Regions from separate parts of the Janthinobacterium pasteuri genome, predicted to be linked through region 2. Evidence: predicted binding sites of a transcription regulator. Region 2 holds the regulator's gene; the other holds the start of a gene.

Region 1 (7,813 bases), on a different contig from region 2:
ATTTTTGGGCATGGCGATCAACAGGTTAAGAATACAGGTCAGGCAAACGGAAACAGGCGCCAAGGCTTTGCCAGGCGCCGGGACAGATGATACAGGCGGACGCGGCCGCCTGATACATCAATGGTCGGTATCGAACATCTCGTGCAACTCGTCGAGCAGGTCGGCGGCCTCTTCCTGCGACAGGCCAAGATGCTGGCAGGCAAGTTCGCCGCCCTTGTCCCACTCCAGCGAGGTACTGTTGCCATGGTAGCGCTGAATGCCCTTTTCGGCCAGCAGCGACAGGGCGACGAGCGAACGGATGGCGTCGTCCGTGGACGGGTCGGCCAGCACCGTATAGTCGTGGTGGTGCAAGATGGCCCAGGAGACATCGGAGGACAAGCCCCAGTTGCGCGCCAGCAAGCAGCCGATGGCCGCGTGGTTGGTCTGGTGGCGCGCGTCTTCCAGGGCTGTAAAACAATTATGCGCATCGTTGGCCGCCGCCGCGTACGTCTTGACGTAGTCGGGGAAGCGGTTCATCAGCAGGGGCACGCCGATATCGCAGAACAGGCCGAAGGTGTGGGCGATGTCGGGCGGGGCGATGCGCAGCTTGCGCGAGGTAAATACCAGGGCGCGCGCGCGCTTGGCCGACACATCCCAGAAGTTGGTCAGTTCCACGCCTTCCGCTTCCAGCGCCTGGCGTGCCAGCAAGCCCGTCATCATGGCACTGCACTGGTTGATGCCGAGAAAGTTGATGCCTTGCTCGACGGACTTGGCCTTGCGCGCGGCGCCATAGAACGGTGAATTGGCCAATTTCAGCAGGGCGCCGGACATGCCGACATCGTCGGCGATGATGCGCGCGATGCGCCGCGGCGACGGGTCGTCTTCGGCCAGTTCGCGCTGCAAGTCGACCAGCAGGCTGGGACGTGGCGGAATGCGGATGGAACGCATCAAGGCGTCAACCGGATCTTCCTGCACTACCTGCTTTTGCGCTGCCGCTCTCATCATCATTGTCTTACCCGCTGGTTATTCGGTCGTGCGCTGCGCATGGACGGCCTCATGGACGCCTTGTGCAATGCCCGATGATTATCCATGTTTATGCATGGCAATAGTTCATCTCTACAGTAGATTGTCGAAAAATTCCTGTTTTTGCCGTGATTGCCACCGATGTTGCTCATTTGGCGACGCAATCAGCCCCTGTTTTTATGGTGAAAAAAGTAAGATGTATTTGTTTTTAAGACAGCCGCCGGTGCGTGCGGGCAAGCGTGACGCTACAATTGCCGCATGAAAAAACTCCTGGCGGACATCGATTTTGCGGACGATTCTTGCAGCGTGGCGCGCCAGCTGATCGGCGTGACCGTGCTGGTGGACGGCGTGGGCGGGCGCATCGTGGAAACGGAAGCGTATGACCGGCTGGACCCGGCTTCGCATACGTATGGGGGCATGACGCCGCGCAATGCCGCCATGTTCGGCCCGCCCGCGCACGCCTATGTCTACCGCTCCTACGGCATCCACTGGTGTTTGAACTTTGTGTGCCGCGAAGCGGACCATGGCGCTGGCGTGCTGATCCGCGCCATCGAGCCGCTGGCGGGCCTGGATCGCATGCGCGAGCGGCGCGGCGTCGAGGAACTGCGGCTGCTGTGTTCGGGGCCGGGCAAGGTGTGTCAGGCGCTGGGTGTCACGCATAGGCATAACCGGCTGGCGCTCGATGCGCCGCCGTTCATGCTGCTGGCCCGCGAGGATGAAGTGACGGTGCAAGCGGGGCGGCGCATCGGTATTTCCAAGGCGATGGAAACGCCGTGGCGCTTCGTGCTGGCCGGTTCGCGCTACCTGAGCAAGCCGATGCGCGCACCAGCCAGTTAATCGCGCATCTGGCCACGCTGGCGCTGCTGCGCATCCTTGGCGCCGCGCAGGCCGGGCATGCTTCGCAGCGGGCTGTGCAGCGCGCGTCTGTCCTGGCCCGGTTTCCTGGCCGGATTCAGGAAGACTTCATCGTCTACGCTGGCGGGCGTCGTTGGCGTGGTGTGATCCAGGGTAAAGACGCTGACTGCCGCCGACAGTTTGACGGCCTGGTCCTGCAAACTGGCCGCCGCCGCTGCCGCCTGTTCCACCAGAGCCGCATTTTGCTGGGTAACGTCATCCATTTGCGTGACGGCCTGATTCACTTCCGTGATGCCGGATGCCTGCTCGGCGCTGGCCTGTTTCACGCGCTGGATGATGTCATTGACTTGCTGCACCGAGGCCACGATGGCGCCCATGCTGTCGCCCGCTTGCTGCACGGCCACGCTGCCACCATCGATGGTGGTCACGGACGTGGCGATCAGGGTCTTGATTTCCCTGGCCGCCTGCGCCGAGCGCTGCGCCAGGGTGCGCACTTCGGACGCCACCACGGCAAAGCCGCGGCCTTGTTCGCCCGCGCGCGCCGCTTCCACCGCCGCATTCAGCGCGAGGATATTGGTCTGGAAGGAAATACCATCGATCACGCCGATAATATCCACGATCTGGCGCGAATTGGCGCGTATCGTCGCCATCGTCGTCACCGCCTGCTGCATCGACTCTCCCCCTTGTACGGCCAGGGTTGACGCTTGCCCCGCCAGCTCGCAGGCCAGCTGGGCGTTGTCGGCGTTGTCATTGACGGCTTGCGTCAGCGCTTCCATGGCGCTCGACGTTTCTTCCAGCGAGCTCGCTTGCATTTCCGTGCGCGCCGACAGATTCAGATTGCCGGTGGCAATTTCGCGCGAGGCCGCGTCGATCGATTGCACGGCGCCCATGATGGTACGCAATGTCTGGTTCAGGTTGGCGATGGTCTGGTCCAGCACGCGCGACGTGGCCGCGATCTCGTCATTGCCCTGCTTGGGCGCACCGGCGATCAGCTTGCCCGCCGCCAGGTCTTGCACGGCGTCGGCAATGCCGCGGATTTCCACCAGCATGGCGCGCCGTACCAGCATGGTCATCACGATGGAGGCCATGATGGAGAGCAGGACGGTCAGCAGCAGGCTCCAGCCCAGGCTGCGAAACTCGGCGCTTGCCGTCGCATGGGCCTGGCTGCTGAGCGTCGTTTCCAGGGCCGACAACTGCGCCAGCTGCGTATTGAACTGGCCGAATTGCGTTTCCGCCCTGAGCATGGAATTGGTGGCGATCGACTGGTCCATCTGTGCCATTTCCATGGTTTCCAGCACGGCCTTGCGGTAGCCGGCCAGGGCCGTGATGGCGGCATCGACCAGGCTGCGCTCGGCGCCCGTGGCCGTCACGCGCAGCGTGGCCAGCTGGGTACCGATGGCCGCGTGGCGCGCCTTGATTTGTTGCTCTAGTGTATCGAGGCGGGCCTTGGCGAAGCTGCCATTCGTCCACGACAGCAACTGGTACATATTGCCGTGTACTTGCCTGGCCTCTCCGAGTACGTCGGCGGCCGCCTTCAAATGCGTGATGCGTACCCGTACCATGTTTTCCAGCGAGGCATTTTGCCGCACCATGCCATACCAGGCGCCGGTCGAGCTGAGTATCAGCAGCAGCAAGACCAGGGCGGGCGCCAGCAATAATTTTGGTCCGATGCGTAATGTATTGAGCATGCTTGACTCCTGGCTATGGCTATGGCGATGGCTGTTCCAGCCGCAGGCGGCGCACGGCGTTCGTGTGCGCCGGCCCTGCCTCATTTTTTGTAGATCCCCGCTTCCAGCACCACATCGTTGACGCGCAGGATATACGTGGTCTTAGGCTCAATCTTGCCGCTGGTGGGGTTCTTGTACTGGTAGTCGACCCAGCCCTTGCCCTGCTTTTGCGCCAGCTCGATGATTTCACGTCGATATTTTTTGCCATTCGCGTCAGGCACATCCGTCAAATCCTTGCCCACGATGGAAGGATTGATGGGGTGGGCCAGCACGATGCCCGTCTTGATGTCACGCATGTCGACATACAGCGAGCCCTGCACGAAGTCGGGGTCTTTCGCCGTGATTTTCTTCATCATTTCTTCCTTGCCATGTGCCTTCATGAAGGCGGCGCCCCGTTCGGCCATGGCGATCGCGTCTTTTTCCGTTGGTTCGACGGCGGCATTGACGCTGCCGCCGGCAAAGGCCAGGCACAGCAGGCTACCCGTGAATAAGCGTTTCATGACAGCTCCTTGTGAGAATCGAGGGATGTGTTGCCAAGCCGTAATTTACGTCGTCGAGGGTCCCATCAAATTGCGATGGAACAAACTAAGGTGTTGCTTGTAGGCAGCGAGCAACGTATCGGAATGCTTGTTGATGTGTAGCAATTTGGTTCTCGATGGCAAGAATTAGGATGGCTTTCACAGCATGCCGAGCTGGCATGGCCTGTGGGATAAAAAAGCTGGAATTGACCGATATAGGGACAATTTCATGAAAGTTATCGCTATTTATTGGCAAGGAGCCTATCGTGTCCGCACTCATTACCGAGCCGTTTTCACCCAAGTTCAAGCCATATACGCGGCAAACCATTCATCAGGCGCGGCAGTGGGAATGGCTGCCGGAAGAGCAGCGTGTAGCGGTGCAAGTGGTTTCTCACGTCTTGCCGTTTCGCACCAATGCCTATGTGCTCGACCAGTTGATCGACTGGAACAATATTCCCGACGATCCCATCTACCGCCTCGTTTTTCCCCACCGCGACATGCTGCCGCCCGAGCAGTACGCGCACTTGCGCGATCTCGTGCTGGTGCAGCAGGACAAGGCTGCCATCGACGCCTATGTGCGTGGGATTCGCCTGGGCATGAATCCCCATCCGGCCGGGCAGATGACGCATAACGTGCCGAAAGTCAACGATGCGCCCGTGCGTGGACTGCAACATAAATATGCCCAAACGGTGCTGTTTTTCCCCAGCGCGGGCCAGACGTGCCACGCGTATTGCACCTTCTGCTTCCGCTGGCCCCAGTTTGTCGGCATGGATGACATGAAATTCGATGCGCGCGAGTCGCATGAGCTGGCCGCCTACCTGAGACTGCATCCGGAAGTGACGGACGTGCTGATCACGGGCGGCGATCCGATGATCATGAACACGCGGCAACTGGCTGCTTACCTGGAGCCGCTGCTCGAACCGGGCCTGGAACATATCCAGAACATCCGCATCGGCACCAAGGCGGTGGCGTATTGGCCGCAGCGTTTTGTCTCCGACCGCGACGCGGACGATTTGCTGCGCCTGTTCGAGCGTATCGTCAAGGCGGGCAAGAACCTGGCCGTGATGGGCCATTACAGCCATGCCGTCGAGTTGCGCCAGGACATCGCCCAACAAGCCGTCAAACGCATCGTCTCGACGGGCGCCACCTTGCGCATGCAGGGGCCGCTGATCCGCCATATCAACGAAGACCCGGCAAGCTGGGCCGAGCTGTGGCAGACGGGCACGCGCCTGGGGGCGATTCCGTATTACATGTTTGTCGAGCGCGACACGGGACCGCGCGGCTATTTCGAGTTGCCGCTGGCGAAGGCGCATGAGATTTTCCAGGCCGCCTACCAGATGGTGTCGGGCCTGTCGCGCACGGTGCGCGGGCCCTCGATGAGCGCCTTTCCCGGCAAGATCGTCATCGATGGCATCGTCAGCATCCATGGCGAAAAACTGTTTGCCCTGCAATTTTTGCAGGCGCGCAATCCGGACTGGGTGCGCCGGCCGTTCTATGCCAAGTTCGATGCGGAAGCGACGTGGATGGACGATTTGAAGCCGGCCTTTGGCCACGAGAAGTTTTTCTTTGAAACGGATGAGCCTATGCCGGACGCGCCGCATAAAATCATCCGCCTGGCACAGGCCGCCTGAGCATGTACACCGCCGGTGCGCCTGCCCGCTGCGGCGTGGACGTGTTTTGCCGGGTGTTCCTGCCGTTTGCGCTCGGCCATTACCTGTCGTGCCTGCTGCGCGGCGTGAATGCTGTGCTGACGGCAGAATTGCTGGGCGCCATCTCCCTGACACCAGCCCAGCTGGGCCTGCTGACCAGCGCCTTTTTTTTCGCCTTTGCGCTGGTGCAATTGCCGGTTGGCATGGCGCTCGACCGCTACGGTCCCCGCACGGTGCAACTGTGGCTGCTGGCGCTGGCGGCCCTGGGCGTGTGGCAGTTCGGCCGGGGCCACAGTTTTGCCGAACTGATGTGGGCGCGCGCCTTGATGGGGGCGGGCCTGGGCGGCTGCTTCATGGCCGCCGTGAAAGCGATCTCGTGGGCCACTGCGCCATCTCGCCTGCCTTCCGTGCACGGCTATCTGATCGCCGTGGGCGGCCTGGGCGCGGCCACGGCCACCATGCCCGTCAAGCTGGCCCTGCATTACACGGACTGGCGCGGCGTCTTCCTGGGCCTGGCGCTGGCGGCGCTGGCCATCGGCGTGCTGATCCGCCTGCTGTCGCCGGCCCTGCCTGCGCCCGCTGCTGCGCACACGGTGAGCAGGGTCAGTGTCTGGAGTGTGTACCGCGACGTGGCCTTTCGCCGCACCATCGCGCTGATCCTGCTGCCGCACACGGTGTTCTTTGGCGTGCAGGGCTTGTGGGTGGGCCGCTGGCTGGCCGACGTGGGTGGTCTGTCCGATGACAGCGTGGCGTATTTGTTGTACCTGGGCATGGCGGCCGTCATCTTCGGTGCCATTGGCATGGGCATGCTGACGGAATGGGTCGGGCGGCGCGGTATTGCCCCCATGCAGTTGGCGGCCGTGGGCATCGCCCTGTTCATTGCCGTGCAAGTGGCGATGGCGTGCAATGTGGTGCCCAGCCTGCCCATGCTATCCGTGCTGTTTACCTTGCTGGGCACGGTGACGGGCCTCGAGTATGCGATCGTCGCGCAAAGCATGCCGGCCAGCCAGACGGGCAGGGCGTCCACTTGCCTGAATTTGCTGATTTTCACGGGCGCCTTCCTGGTGCAGGCGGGCTTTGGCCTGATCCTCGGCTGCTGGCCCCTGAACAGCTTGCAGCAGTATCCGCCGCAAGCGTATCAGGCGGCGTTTGGCGTGCTGGCGGTCTTGCAACTGCCGGGACTTGCGATGTTTTTCATCCACCGCTACAGGCGTGCCGGGCCATCCGGTAAAATGGCAGCCTGCACAGCGGCAATGATCAACTCCAAGGAAGACTATGAAACTCGTTCGTTATGGACGTCCAGGCAAGGAAAAACCGGGCCTGATCGATGAAGAAGGCAAACTGCGTGACCTGTCCGGCGTGATTGCCGATATTGACGGCGCGCAACTGTCCGACAAGGCCCTGCGCAAGCTGGCCAAGCTCGACGAAAAGACGCTGCCCCTGGTGCGCGGCAACCCACGCTTCGGCGTGCCGCTGGCGAAAGTCGGCAAGTTTATCGGCATCGGCCTCAATTACGCGGATCACGCAGCCGAATCCGGCATGCCGATTCCCGCCGAACCCATCGTCTTCATGAAGGCGATTACCTGCCTGAATGGCCCGGACGACAATGTCGTGCTGCCGAAAGGCTCGAAAAAGACGGACTGGGAAGTGGAACTGGGCGTGGTCATCGGCACGCGCGCGCAATACGTGAGCGAAGAGGATGCGCTGAAATACGTGGCCGGCTATTGCGTCGTCAACGACATTTCCGAGCGCTCGTTCCAGCTGGAGCGGGGCGGCCAGTGGGATAAAGGCAAGGGCTGCGACACCTTCGGCCCCATCGGCCCGTGGCTGGTGACGCGCGATGAAGTCATCGACGAGCAAGACCTGGACCTGTACCTGGAAGTCAACGGCAAGCGCATGCAGACGGGCAATACGCAAACCATGATCTTCACGGTGGCGCAGATCGTCAGCTACCTGTCGCAATTCATGACCCTGGAACCCGGTGACGTCATCGCCACGGGCACGCCGCCGGGCGTGGGCCAGGGCCGCAAGCCGCAGCGTTTCCTCAAAAAAGGCGATAGCA
Region 2 (7,813 bases):
CACGGGCAGGCTCAGACGCAGTTCCGTGCGGATGATGTGGGTGGCGCTGAAACCGTCCATGACGGGCATCTGCATGTCCATCAGCACGATGTCGTAGCGCAGCGCCTCCGTGCGCAGCCGTTCCACGGCCTGCAAGCCGTCGCCCACCACGTCCAGGGTGGCGCCCATGTGCTCGAGGATGCCGCGCGCCACGGCCTGGTTCAAATGATTATCTTCCACCAGCAGGAAATGCACGCCGGCCAGTTCCGTGCCCAGCGGCTGGTGCAGCATGCGCTGCTCGCCGCCATCGTTCTTGGCGATCAACGCCTGGTGCAGGGCATCGAACAGGCTCGATCCCGTGATCGGCTTCATCAGCACGACATCGGCCTCGGCGGCGCTGGAGATTTCCTCCAGGTGGTTGCGCGCGAAAGCATTGACCATCACCACGATGGGCTGGCGCTGGCCGGTGGCCGCCTGGCGGATGGCCTTGGCCGTGGCCAGGCCGTCCATGACGGGCATGTGCCAGTCGGCCAGCACCACGTCATACGGTTGCTGCTGCGCCAGGCGTTCGCGGTACAGTTCGATGGCGGCAAAGCCGGAGTCCACTTCGTCGGCCAGCCAGCCCCATGCCTCGATCAGCTTGACGATCAGTTCGCGCGTGGTGCGGTTATCGTCGGCCACCAGCAGGCGCAGCTGGCCCAGGGCGGGCGTGCGCCGCGTTTCGGCCGGCTGCGCCAGCATGTCGAACGGCACGCTGAACCAGAAGCGGCTGCCCTTGCCTTCGCTGCTGGCGACGGCGATGTCGCCGCCCATCATGTGGATCAGCTGCTTGCTGATGGCCAGGCCCAGGCCCGTGCCGCCGAAGCGCCGCGTGATGCTCTGGTCACCCTGTGAAAACGCGGCAAACAGCTGCTGTTGCTGCAACTCCGTCATGCCGATGCCCGTGTCGCGCACTTCGAAGCGCAGCCAGGCGCGGCCTTGTTGGCGTTCGGCCAGGCTGACGGCCACCACCACTTCGCCGCTCTCGGTGAACTTGATGGCATTGCCGGCCAGGTTGACGAGGATTTGCTGCAGGCGCTGGGCGTCGCCCACCAGGCGCCGCGGTACGTCGGGCTCGACGGCGATGGCCAGTTCCAGCTCCTTTTCGCCCGCATTCATGGTCATCGTCGTGGCCAGGGTATTCATCACTTCATCGAGGTCGAACTCGACGGGCGACAATTCCATGCGGCGCGCTTCGATCTTCGAATAATCGAGCACGTCGTTGAGGATGCCCAGCAGTGACTGGCCCGCCACGCGCACCATGGTCAGATACTTGCGCTGTTCCGTGTCGAGCCTGGTATTGCCCAGCAAGTACACCATGCCCAGCACGGCATTGAGCGGCGTGCGGATTTCATGGCTCATGTTGGCCACGAAGTCGCTCTTTGCGCGGTTGGCCGCCTCGGCCCGGTCGCGCTCCAGTTCCAGTTCCGCCGCGCGCGATTCGAGTTCCTGCTGAAGGCGGTCGCGTTCGCTCATCAGGCCGTTGAACGCTTCCGTCAGTTCGCCGATCTCGTCGCGCTGCTGCACTGGCACGGGGGTGAAGCGGCTGCCGCTGGTGCGCAGGGCCAGCAGGGTGTCGCGCAGGCGCACCAGCGGCGACAGCAGGCGCACGGTGACCCAGCCCAGCACGGCTGCGGCCAGCAGCGACGCGAGGATGCTCCATAGCACCAGCCGGTACAGCACGCCATCGAAGGGTTCGAAGGCGTCCTCGATGGGTAGCGAGGCGGCCAGCAGCCAGTTCACCGATTTCAGGCGCTTGAAGCTGTTGACGGCCGTGATGCCGCGGCTATTGGTGCTGACCATGCTGCCTTCGCCATCGTCCTTCAGCATCTCGGTGGTCGTCAGGTTGGCGTTCGGCTGGCGCGGCTGCAGCAAACGGCTGGTATCGGGGTGCAGCACGTAGCGCGGCACGGCGCCGCGCGTGAGGATGAAGAAATAGCCGCTCTTGCCGATCTTTTCCGAGCGCAGGCGCCCCAGCAGGTTGTCCTTGTACAGGCGCAGCACGCCGATCACCACGCCGGCCACCTGGCCATCGGCGGTGAGCACGGGCGCCACCATCTGTACGATGGGCATGCCGCTCACTTTGCCCAGCATCGGCTCGGTGATCATGGGCTGGCGTGTGCGCAGGACGGTCTGGAAATACTCGCGCTCGGCAACGTTGATGCCGGCGCGGCCTGTGACCAGCGGCATGTCGGCCACGATGGCGCCTTGCGCATCGAGCACCAGCACGTCGTCGAACAGCACCAGCATCGAGCGGCGCGCATAGTATTCGCGCAGCTTGGCGGGTTGGGCGATCAATTCCGGCGGCTGCTGCCTGGCCGTCAGGGTGACGATTTGCAGCAGCATGCCCAGCTTGTCGTCGAGCTCGGCTGCGGTGCGGGTGATCAGGGCAGATTGCTGGCTCAGCAGTACTCGGGTGAAGTCGGCGCGCATGTGCTGCACCTGGATCATGGTGACCAGCGCGATCATGGCGATCGAGGTCAGGCTGGTGGCCAGCGCGACTTTTGCTTTGATGCCGAGAGGCTTCATGATTTCCTTTTCAGTACCGGGCGGCACAGGCGGCAGATAATGCTGTCAGGAATTTTCCTATCAATACATCAACTTGGCAAGCGGTGCCGCGCAAATTGCGCTCGCCGCAAGGGCTTTTGACGATGTTGCCATATATTTAAAGTCAGAAAGTCGTTTATTCAGCGCAATTGCGGTGAAATTGGCACACGGCCACCGTGTATGCAGTAAACTCGGTATTGCATTTTCTAAAAGGTACCAACATGACCGAAGCGCTACTCACTCCCACCTTGCCCACAGTGAACGTGGAAGCGTTGCGTGCGCGATGCTCGACCTGCAGCATGCATCAATTGTGCCTGCCGATGGGCCTCGATGTGGGCGACATGGACAGACTGGACCAGATCATCGGCCGCCGCCGTAAGATCGTGCGCGGCGCCTCGCTGTTCCGCATCGGCGACTCGTTCCAGAACCTGTACGCGATCCGCCTGGGCCACTTCAAGACGTACCAGATCAATCCGGGCGGCGAAGAGCAGGTGACGGGTTTCCAGATGGCGGGCGAACTATTGGGCATGGACGCCATCAGCGCCGATCGCCACCACTGTAATGCGGTGGCGCTGGAAGATAGCGAAGTGTGTGAAATCCCGTTTTCCAGCCTGGAACAATTGCTGGGCAGTATGCCTACCCTGCTGCGCCATTTCCACCGCATGATGAGCCAGGAAATCACGCGCGAGCAAAGCGTCATGCTGTTGCTGGGCAATATGCAGGCGACGCAGCGCTTTGCCGCCTTTATCGTCAACCTGGCCTCGCGCTATGAGGCGCGCGGCTATTCGGGCAGCAATTTCCAGCTGCGCATGTCGCGCGAGGAAATCGGCAACTACCTGGGCCTGACCATCGAAAGCGTCAGCCGCCTGCTGTCCAAATTCAAGAAGGAAGGCTGGCTGCGCGTGTCGAATCGCGAGATCGAGATCCTGCAGCCGGCCAAGTTGAAGGCCATTACGGCCGGTACGGACGTCTGCAAGTAAGTCTTACAGTTCTTCATCGGCATGCAGCGCGATGCTGCGCTGCAGTGGCCAGGTCCAGATGCCGGACAGGCGCCATTCGCGTTTGTCGTTTTCCACCAGCACTTGCCAGCGGCTGCGCTCGAGCATCGGCAGCGCTACCGAGAAGTTGCCGGCCGCATCGGGCTGCACCAGCAGTTTGATATCCTTTTCCGGCAGGGTCGCATGCGCCAGGTGCAGCTGCAGCGGACCCTGGTAAGCCTTGCCGAAGCTGTGCACGGAACCACTGAGGCGTGCTGACGCCACGTCATAGGACAGGCTGGTATCCATCGCCAGGTCGCTGGCGATCGTGTCGCGCCGCAAGTCCTGATTGATCGCCTTGCCCTGCTTGTAATAATCACCCACCACCAGCGCATCGGGCTGCGTAAACGCGATATACGCCATGCAGCTGCCGACCACCACGGACAGGCCGGGACCGATCATCAGCAGCCAAGGCCAGCGATGCTTGTACCACGGGGCAACGGGTGCTTGCAGCTTGAGACTGTCGGACATTTTGTTCTCCTTGGGGTCAGACCCTTTGGGTCTGACCCCAGCTTTTGCTTCTGGGTTGAAAATAAAGTAAAGCTAACGCATGTTTGATGCTACCCCTACGGCGAAATACCGGGGTCGGACCCAGAGGGTCCGACCCCGAATCAATATCACCGCGGCACGATGAATACCGCGCTTTCACGCACATGCAGCGATGGGTCGTCCAGCGAGTGCAATTCGATCGCAATCTTGTTCGAGCCCTTCTCGCCCACGCCGTGCGGCACGCGCAGGCGGATCGGCCAGCCCAGCGTTTCCGTCGGCTGCAAGGTCACTTCTTCGCGCGTCAGCAAGGTCAGGCCCGGCAAGCCGGAAGCGCTGATTTTAAAATGCTGGGTTTGCTCCGAGGTGTTCATGATCTGCAAGCGGTAAACGTTTTCAATCATGCCGTCTTCCACTTCGCGTCCCATCGAACCGCGGTCGCGGATCACGTCCATTTTCAGGGGCGTGCGCAGGGCCAGCGAAGTACACACGGCGATGATGATCAGGGCCAGGATGGAGGTGTAGATCAGCACGCGCGGGCGCATGGCGCGCTGGCGGATCTGCTTCGAACTGAAGTTGTTTTCCATCGCATGGTCGGTACTGTAGCGTACCAGTCCCCGCGGCCGGTCGACCTTGTCCATCACGCTGTTGCAGGCGTCGACGCAGGCGGCGCAGCCGATGCATTCATACTGCAGGCCGTTGCGGATATCGATGCCGGTCGGACACACCTGCACGCACAGGGTGCAGTCGATGCAGTCGCCCAGCTTGTCGTTGTTGCCGGCCTTCTTGCTCATCGCGCCACGCGGTTCGCCGCGCTTCGCATCGTAGGTGATGATCAGGGTGTCCTGGTCGAACATGGCGCTCTGGAAGCGCGCGTAGGGGCACATGTATTTGCACACCTGCTCGCGCAGCCAGCCCGCGTTGCCGTAGGTTGCCAGGCTGTAGAACAAGACCCAGAACCATTCCCAGGGACCGAAATTGAGGGTGGTCACCTCGCGCGCCAGTTCCTTGATCGGCGTAAAGTAGCCGACAAAGGTAAAGCCCGTCCACAGGGCGATGGCGCCCCACGCCAGGTGCTTGGCCGTCTTCTTGAAGGCCTTGCGCGCGGAGGGTCCCTGCTTGTCGAGGGCCATGCGCGCGCTGCGCGTGCCCTCGATGTGGCGTTCGACCCACAGGAAGATTTCCGTGTACACCGTTTGCGGGCAAGAGAACCCGCACCACACCCGCCCGGCGATGGCCGTGACGAGGAACAACAAATACGCACAGATGATCAGCAGGGCCGCCAGATAGATGAAATCCTGGGGCCACAGCACGACGCCGAAAATGTAGAACTTGCGCGTGGTCAAATCGAACAGCAGGGCTTGCCTGCCATTCCAGGTCAACCACGGCAAGCCGTAGAACGCCAGCTGGGTAAGCCATACGCATACCCATCGCCAGGTAGCGTAGCGTCCTTTGGCCTCGCGAGGGTAGATCTGCTCGCGGGCCGCATACATCTTGATGACTTGAGGTTCCATTACGTCATTTCACGGGCGTCTGGGGATTCGACAGGCTCCAGACATACGCCGACAGCACGTGGACCTTGGACTCGCCGAGGAAATCGCTGAAGGCCGGCATGGTGTTGTTGCGTCCCTTGCGGATGGTTTCCATGATGGTATCGGCACTGCCGCCATACAGCCAGATCTTGTCCGTCAGGTTAGGCGAACCGAGCATCTGGTTACCCTTCGCATCGGCGCCGTGACAGGCCATGCAGGCGCCGAACTTGGCCTTGCCCAGCACCGACTTGACGGGATCCGAGGTCGAACCGGATAGGCTCAGCACGTAATGGGCCACGTTCTCGACATCCTTTTCGGAGCCCAGGGCGGCGCCCATCGGTGGCATCTGGCCATTGCGGCCGTGCATGATGGTGGTCTTGATGATGTCGGGTTCGCCGCCATACAGCCAGTCCTTGTCGGTCAGGTTGGGGAAGCCCTTGTTGCCGCGCGCATCCGAACCGTGGCATTGCGCGCAGTAGGTGAGGAACAAACGCTGGCCGATGGCTTGCGCCTGCGGATCGGCGGCCACCGTCTTCAAGTCCTGGCTCAGGTACTTGTTGAACAGGGGGCCGTAGTCGGCTTCCGCCTTCTTCAGCTCTTCCTCGTACTGGCCCGTCGATTTCCAGCCCAGGCTGCCGGCATAGTTGCCCAGGCCCGGGTATAGGAACAGATACGCCAGGGCGAAGACGATGGTGATGTAGAACAACCACATCCACCAGCGCGGCATCGGCGTGTTGAGTTCCTTCAAGTCCTCGTCCCAGACGTGGCCCGTGGTGCCGTCGGCAGGCGCGCCGTCGACCACTTTGATTTTCGACTGCGAGTACAGCAGCACGCCGCAGCCGATGATGCCCAGCAGGGACAGCACGATGATGTAGATATTCCAGAAGCCATTGGTAAAGTCAGCCATGGTTGCGCTCCCCTTGTGCCGGCACAGGCATGGATACCGGCGCCGCCGGATAGTCGAGCGCCTCGTCGTCAAACGGCAGGTGCGCCGCCGCGTCGAAGTCGCTATTGCTGCGGCTGAAAGTCCACCACAGGATGCCTACGAACGTCGTAAAGGAAACCACCGTCATGACGCTGCTGGCGCTGTCAAACAGGTTTTCGATTGCCATGCTAATTCCTTGTTTTGATTAATGTACCGAGGCCTTGCAGATAGGCGACCAGGGCGTCTTCTTCCGTCTTGTCCTGCAGCTGCGCCGGGCCGGCGGTGATTTCCGCATCGCTGTACGGCTGGCCCAGGCGTTTCAGGGCGCGCATCTTCGGCATGATGTCGTCAGGCACCAGCTTGGTCTTCGCCAGCCATGGGTAGGCCGGCATGTTCGACTCGGGCACCACGTCGCGCGGGTTGTTCAAGTGCGTGCGGTGCCATTCATCGCTGTAGCGGGCGCCCACGCGGGCCAGGTCTGGCCCCGTGCGCTTGGAACCCCACTGGAACGGACGGTCATACACGAACTCGCCAGCGACCGAATAGTGGCCATAGCGTTCCGTTTCCGCGCGCAGCGGACGCACCATCTGCGAGTGGCAGTTGTAGCAGCCTTCGCGCACGTAAATGTCGCGGCCCGCCAGGCGCAGCGGCGAATACGGCTTCAGCCCGGCGACCGGCTCCGTCGTGCTCTTCTGGAAGAACAGGGGAACGATCTCGACGGCGCCGCCGATGCTGATCACTACCGTGACCAGGGCGATCAGCAGCCAGGGGTTTCTCTCAATCCATGCATGTGAAAATTTCATTTGCTTTTGCTCCTATCAGGCGTGCGCCGCGTTCAGTTCCGGAATGCGGGCGACGGGGAGTTTGCTGCCGCGCAAGGTCATCCAGGTGTTGTAGCCCATGATGCACATACCCGACAGGTACAGCAGGCCACCGGCCACGCGCACCACGTAGTACGGATACGTTGCTTTCACGCTTTCGACAAAGGTGTAGGTCAGGGTGCCGTCCGGATTGACCGCACGCCACATCAGACCCTGCATCACGCCGGCGATCCACATTGCGGCGATGTACAGCACGATGCCGATGGTGGCCACCCAGAAGTGCACGTCGACCAGGCGCGTGCTGTGCATCTGCGTGCGGCCCGCCAGGCGTGGCAGCAGATAATAGATCGAACCCATGGTGATGAAGCCCACCCAGCCCAGGGCGCCCGCATGTACGTGGGCAACGGTCCAGTCGGTGTAGTGCGACAGCGAGTTGATGGTCTTGAT

The links. Region 2 encodes FNR, which switches genes on or off when oxygen is low (the NO sensors DNR and NnrR bind a similar motif). Its sites were predicted from a motif close to TTGATNNNNATCAA; they were not measured.
Region 1: ACQ4WN_RS02150 (KamA family radical SAM protein) is a predicted target of FNR. The motif match lies at 4,215-4,228, and genes of this name have one in related genera.

The regions. Positions count from the first base shown of each region.
Region 1 covers NZ_JBNYXS010000001.1:475,889-483,701, reverse strand. Annotated here, with positions in the region: gene ACQ4WN_RS02175 (hypothetical protein) at 1-12, opposite strand, end outside; gene ACQ4WN_RS02170 (HDOD domain-containing protein) at 118-984, opposite strand; gene ACQ4WN_RS02165 (DNA-3-methyladenine glycosylase) at 1,261-1,839, shown strand; gene ACQ4WN_RS02160 (methyl-accepting chemotaxis protein) at 1,836-3,545, opposite strand; gene ACQ4WN_RS02155 (cache domain-containing protein) at 3,626-4,084, opposite strand; gene ACQ4WN_RS02150 (KamA family radical SAM protein) at 4,369-5,733, shown strand; gene ACQ4WN_RS02145 (MFS transporter) at 5,736-7,082, shown strand; gene ACQ4WN_RS02140 (fumarylacetoacetate hydrolase family protein) at 7,027-7,813, shown strand, end outside.
Region 2 covers NZ_JBNYXS010000010.1:107,273-115,085, forward strand. Annotated here, with positions in the region: gene ACQ4WN_RS12615 (hybrid sensor histidine kinase/response regulator) at 1-2,547, opposite strand, end outside; gene fnr (fumarate/nitrate reduction transcriptional regulator Fnr) at 2,787-3,545, shown strand; gene ACQ4WN_RS12625 (FixH family protein) at 3,549-4,073, opposite strand; gene ccoG (cytochrome c oxidase accessory protein CcoG) at 4,220-5,602, opposite strand; gene ccoP (cytochrome-c oxidase, cbb3-type subunit III) at 5,607-6,527, opposite strand; gene ACQ4WN_RS12640 (cbb3-type cytochrome oxidase subunit 3) at 6,520-6,732, opposite strand; gene ccoO (cytochrome-c oxidase, cbb3-type subunit II) at 6,734-7,348, opposite strand; gene ccoN (cytochrome-c oxidase, cbb3-type subunit I) at 7,364-7,813, opposite strand, start outside.